One region of the Fructilactobacillus sp. YLN 2412 genome, then DNA from elsewhere that is predicted to be linked to it. Evidence: predicted binding sites of a transcription regulator. Region 1 holds the regulator's gene; the other holds the start of a gene.
What was found. Region 1 encodes LexA, which represses DNA repair genes until DNA is damaged. Its sites were predicted from a motif close to CNAACANNTGTTNG; they were not measured.
Positions count from the first base shown of each region.

Region 1 (3,219 bases):
AAAATAGAAGTTTCAATAGGGGTTCATTTTGCCAACAATTTAGTTGCTACAATGTTGATGTTAATTACAATATTATAACAGGGTGGAAAAGATGGATGTTTTAGAGTTCAATTTTTATAATAATTTAAAAAATAGATTACAAAAAGTTCAAGCAGAAATGGTTCAAGAAAATAAGATATATTTAAAAAAAATTACAAACGTACGTCAGTTAAAAAATGATTATGATGTTGAAACGATTGATCAATTAGCTAGTGTTTTGAATGATGGAAACGAAGATCAGGAAACGGAAGATATTAAAAATGCTTTAAAAAGTCGGGATAAATCATTTTTGGTTAATAATATGCAAAATTTAGATCATGAAGCGTATGAAACAATTAATGATATGAAAAATGAAGAAAAAGATGTTTCAAACCAACTTGCATCACTCAATAAATTTTATAAAGATTTTGTAATACCAATTTTAGACAAAATGAAATTAAATCGTTTAATTCGAATTGATAGTATCAATTCATCTGGAAATAGTGGTGATACTTATTTAGAAATTGATTATTTTTCAACTTATGATGATTTTAAGGAAGATTTTAAATCAGCTTCATTTGTGCCAGAAGTAATTGAAAAACACCTTAAAACTAAGACTTCAATTAGTGTAATCTTTACGGAAGATAATTATCCAAATAAATATGATGTTACGTTTATAGTTTAAAGGGAGAGTGATTGATAATGGTAGATAAAAGAGATTATAAATATCCTGATACACAAGCTTATGATTTTGTGATTAGATCTTTAAATGAAAATGGAGTTACAATTCGAGATATTTCAATGGTAACTTATAATTTACAAAAAGATTATATTAAAATTCCCAGTATGGAATATGTTGATCGAATTGTAACGGATGTATTGCACAAACGAGAAGTGTTAAATAATGCAATGGTTGGTTTAGAAATTGATCGATTAGCTAGTGAACACAAATTAGATGAACCATTACAAAGTATTGTGGAACATGATTTGGGAGTTTTTGGAGTTGATGAAACTCTTGCACTTGGAATTGCCAATATTTATGGAACTATCGGTATCACAAATTATTGTGGTCTTGACACTAATAAACAAGGGATTGTGAAAGAATTAGATCATAAACAAACTCGTGTTACTACTTTTATTGATGATATTGTTGGTGCTGTTGCTGGAGCAGCATCGGCTAAAATTGCACATGAAAATTCATAAAGACAGTATTAATTATAATAGAAAAACACTTTTGTTTATAAATTCTAATAAGAATTTACTACAAAAGTGTTTTTTATATTTATTTACAAATTAATCAATCTTTATCAGATTTAACTGCTTTTACACATTTTGGTCCAAATTCAAATTCACTATCAATTGAAGTTGACTTTCCAACGTTTTTTCTAATTACTTTTAACCAATCAGTTTCATTTTCACCTAACCCAGTATTATTGATGAAAACAACCTCTACTAAATCACCAATTTTGTAGGGAATGGCTTTCTCAAACTCCTCTAAATTATACGTTTCATATGCTTTTGATTTCATTACTTATTCTCCTTTTGTTCATTATATTCTATTATAACAAAGAATTACTTAATGACAGATCTGTATAGACTAACTACTTTTCCTAAAATAATGCATTTTTTTAAAATAATAGGAGACATAGAATCGTTTTCGGGTTGCAATCTAAAATGATCACTTTCTTTGTAAAATCTTTTACAGGTTGCCTCGCCATCAACATTCATGGCAATTACAATTTCACCGTTTTCAGCAGTGTTTTGTCTTTTTACAATTACTTGATCGCCATCTAAAATACCTATATTAATCATGCTCTCACCACTAATTGTTAACATAAAAAGTGAATCAGCATCTTTTTGTAACTCATTTGGAATCGGGAAGTAGTCAGTTGCTTCTTGAATTGCAAGAATTGGTTCACCTGCAGCTACTGTACCAAGTAATGGTATTTCATTAATATTTGCATCAGAAGGAAGACCTAAAGATTTAACTCCTTCTGAGGTTATTTCTAAAGCTCTAGGTTTAGTAGGGTCTTTGGTGATATACCCTTTTTTTTCAAGCCTTGATAAATGGCCATGTACAGTGGAAGTTGATGATAATCCAACCTTTTTTCCAATTTCTCGAACAGTTGGTGGATAACCATGATTTTTAACATTTTCATAGATAAATCTGAGAATGTCAGCTTGTTTAGAGTTTTCTTTTGATGACATTTATACACCTCGAAAATAGTATTATAGTAACAATAGCGTATCATAAATAGTAATATTTGCAAACGTTAGTTCGTATAGAATAAATTTTATTTATATTAGTGCACATGGTATTATAAATATAATAAATAAATGAAGGAGTGATGATAATGGCAGATGATGAAGAATTAAAAAAAATTATTCCAAGAATTAATGAATTATCGAAAAAGTCAAAAAATGAAGGATTGACCGATGCTGAAAAAGTTGAACAAAAGAAGTTAAGGAAAGAATACTTAGATCGGTTTAAATCAAACTTTAGAAGTCAATTAGAAATGACTAAAATGTATGATAAAGATGGTAATGAAGTTACCTCTGATGAAGTTAAAGAAGTGCAACGTAAGAAAAATCTTAGAGATGATTAATATAAAGATGAGGGAGTACAACAATGGCTACTTGGTTATGGATATTATTGATAGTATTAGCTTTAGTGGGTGGAGCAGCAGTTGGATTTTTTGGCGCTCGTAAGTATATGGAAAAATACTTGAAAGAGAATCCACCAATTAATGAAGAACAAATCAAAGCAATGATGTTACAGATGGGACAAAAACCTTCTAAAAAGAAATTAAATCAAATGATGACTTCAATGAAGAGAAATGCCAAACAATCATAAGATTATTGTAAAAAACCGTCCGATTATTTTCTAATCGGACGGTTTTTTTACTTGCAAACTATCTTTTTTTCGACTCATCAATATATACGTAATTTGGATTAATTTCGTTGTCTAATTTTTTAAAAGCATTTTTCATTTTTTCTTCAATTTTAGCTTGAGACTCATCATTTAATTTTTCGTTTTTGTTAATGTAGATTGGATTGCCAAAATTAATATAAGCTTTCTTACGGCAAAGTAATTCTTTGATTGTTAATGGGCCTTGGTAAACAACCGGAAGTAAAGGAACGTCAGCCATTTTAGCAATCATCGCAGCTCCACCCTTTAATTTGGTTGAATGTCTAGTTCCA
Region 1 covers NZ_CM183165.1:581,984-585,202, forward strand. The annotation lists gene AC0GLR_RS02790 (CPBP family intramembrane glutamic endopeptidase) at 1-78, shown strand, start outside; gene AC0GLR_RS02795 (hypothetical protein) at 92-703, shown strand; gene AC0GLR_RS02800 (phosphatidylglycerophosphatase A family protein) at 721-1,221, shown strand; gene AC0GLR_RS02805 (hypothetical protein) at 1,316-1,546, opposite strand; gene lexA (transcriptional repressor LexA) at 1,591-2,226, opposite strand; gene AC0GLR_RS02815 (DUF896 domain-containing protein) at 2,373-2,624, shown strand; gene AC0GLR_RS02820 (YneF family protein) at 2,648-2,872, shown strand; gene AC0GLR_RS02825 (lysophospholipid acyltransferase family protein) at 2,931-3,219, opposite strand, start outside.

Region 2 (3,219 bases), 430 kb from region 1:
ACTTTATGATGTGAAGACTTTTGTAGAAAAGCCAAATCCCAAAGATGCTCCAAGTGATCTTGCTATTATTGGAAGATACTTGTTTACTCCAGAAATTTTTGAAGTATTGGAAAATACAAAACCTGGTAAGGGAAATGAAGTTCAATTAACGGATGCAATCGATACTTTAAATAAAAAACAACGAGTATTTGCTCATGAATTTAAAGGTAAACGATTTGATACTGGAAACAAATTAAGTTGGCTTGAGACTAACATTGAATATGGAATTAACCATCCAGAAATTAAAGGTGAATTCCGTGAATATCTCAAAAAAATTGGTAAAAGATTAGAAAAAGAAGACCAGTAATAAAAAAAGATATCGATTAATATCGATATTTTTTTTAGACTTAAATAATAACGATTAGGTTGAATATATGTTAGTATTAATTGTGTGCAATCTTAATTTCGAAATGATTATAAATTAAAAGTATTCATTGGATGTGCTATACTTATTTTACTAAATGTTCGAGTGATAATGATGCATTATTGATTGAGGAGGTTAACATGACAAAAAAATATGATGTAATTGTAATTGGAGCAGGCCCTGCTGGGATGACTGCAGCTCTTTATGCATCACGTGCTGAGTTATCAGTTTTGATGCTTGATCGGGGTGTGTATGGCGGTCAAATGAATAATACCGCTGAGATTGAAAATTATCCTGGTTTTAAATCAATTTTAGGTCCAGATCTTTCCCAAAAAATGTATGATAGTAGTACCCAATTTGGTGTTGAATATGGTTATGGAGAAGTTACTGGGATTGATATTGAAGGTAATCGTAGAATTGTTAAAACTGCTGACGATGAGTATGAAGCTCCTGGGTTAGTGATTGCTTCTGGTTCACAATATCGCAAACTAGATGTTCCAGGCGAACAGGAATATGGTGGACGCGGAGTTTCTTATTGTGCGGTTTGTGATGGGGCCTTTTTTAAAGGCGAAACTGTTGTAGTTGTAGGTGGCGGTGATTCAGCCATTCAAGAGGCAACTTATCTTTCTAATATTGCTGCTAAAGTAATTGTGGTTCATCGTCGTGATAAACTACGTGCTCAAAAGATTTTGCAAGAACGTGCTTTTGCAAAAGATAATATTGAGTTTGTTTGGAATAGTGAAGTTGAAGAAATCGAAGGTAATGGCAAAAAAGTTACTGGAGTTAAGGTTAAAAATAATCAAACTAATGCTAGTGAAACCATCCCAGCGGCTGGAGTCTTTATTTATGTTGGTATTTTACCAATGACTGATGCCTTTAATGATATTGGAATAACCGATGAAGCTGGTTGGATTGATACTAATGACCAGATGGAAACTAAAGTCCCAGGTATTTATGCTGTGGGTGATGTTCGCAAGAAGCATTTACGACAGATTACGACCGCTGTTGGTGATGGTGGTGAAGCTGGGCAAGCAATTTTTGATTATGTGGAATCAGTTAAAACAAAATAATTTAATAAATATGAAGCAGATTTAATTCTGCTTCTTTTTTTATCATTTTATTTTGCGAAAGTATGTTCGTATGCTAGAATTAATATTATTAGGCAATTTTCATAGATGAATTTAAAAATGAGGTATTTTATGGTTACAAAGTCACATCAAAAATTTGATTTAGTTTCAAAGTATAAACCTACTGGTGATCAGCCGGAGGCAATTAAAAAACTAGATGCTGGATTAGCAAAAGGTGATAAGGAACAAACACTACTAGGAGCAACTGGAACTGGTAAAACATTCACGATGGCCAATATTATTAAAGATCAAAACAAGCCAACGCTTGTTTTAGCACATAATAAAACATTGGCAGGTCAATTATATAATGAATTAAAGAATTTCTTTCCCAATAATGCAGTTGAATATTTTGTCAGCTATTATGATTATTATCAGCCAGAAGCCTATGTCCCTTCTAGCGATACTTATATTGAAAAAGATGCTTCTATTAATGATGAAATTGATCAGTTACGTCATGCTGCTACTAGTGCATTATTAGAACGTAACGATGTGATTGTGGTAGCATCTGTTTCATCAATTTTTGGATTGGGTAATCCAGAAGAATATCAGAATCACACTATTTCTCTTCATGTTGGCGATCAAATTGATCGTGATACTTTATTGCGTAAATTAGTTAATATTCAATTTCAACGTAATGATATTGATTTTGATCGGGGTCGTTTCCGAGTTCATGGAGACACTGTTGAAGTATTTCCTGCTTCTGGAACACAAAATGCCTATCGAATTGAATTTTTTGGCGATGAGATTGATAAAATCACTCAAGTAAACACATTGACTGGAGAAGTTTTAGGTGAGCCAGAAACAGTGACGCTTTTTCCAGCAACTCATTTCTTAACGAATGATGAGATAATGAAAGTTGCTTTGCCTGAAATTAAAACTGATATGGGAAAACAAGTCGATAAGTTGGAAAAAGAAGGGAAATTATTAGAGGCACAGCGGTTAAAACAACGAACCACTTATGATATTGAAATGATGCGTGAGATGGGCTATACAACTGGAATTGAAAATTATTCTCGATATATGGATCGAAGAAAACCAGGTGAACCACCTTATACTTTATTAGATTTCTTTCCCAAGGATTTTTTGATGTTTATCGATGAATCTCATCAAACGATTCCCCAAGTTCATGGGATGTTAAAGGGAGATAAAGCACGGAAAAAGCAATTAATTGATTATGGATTTCGTTTGCCTAGTTCTTACGATAATCGTCCTTTAGATTTCAATGAATTTGAAAAGCATATTAATCAAGTAGTATATATGTCAGCAACCCCAGGTGATTATGAACTTGAACATAGTAGTCAGGTGGTTGAGCAAATCATCCGACCAACTGGTTTGTTAGATCCAACCGTCGAAGTTCGACCTACCAAAGATCAAATGGATGATTTGGTGGGAGAAATTAACGAACGAATTAAGCATAATCAACGAACTTTTGTAACTACTCTGACCAAAAAGATGTCAGAAGATTTAACTGACTATTTAAAGGATTTAGGTATTAAGGTTCGTTATTTGCATAGTGATATTAAAACGTTAGAAAGAACTAGAATTTTACGTGATTTACGTTTGGGTAAATTTGATGTTTTGATTGGAATCAATTTATTACGAGAAGGAATTGATGTTCCAGAAGTGTCTTTGATTGCGATTTTAGACGCTGATAAAGAAGGATTTTTACGAAATACTCGTTCTTTGATT
Region 2 covers NZ_CM183165.1:1,016,368-1,019,586, reverse strand. The annotation lists gene galU (UTP--glucose-1-phosphate uridylyltransferase GalU) at 1-346, shown strand, start outside; gene trxB (thioredoxin-disulfide reductase) at 544-1,473, shown strand; gene uvrB (excinuclease ABC subunit UvrB) at 1,603-3,219, shown strand, end outside.
Region 2: the regulator LexA is predicted to act here: its motif matches at 1,529-1,542, upstream of uvrB (excinuclease ABC subunit UvrB).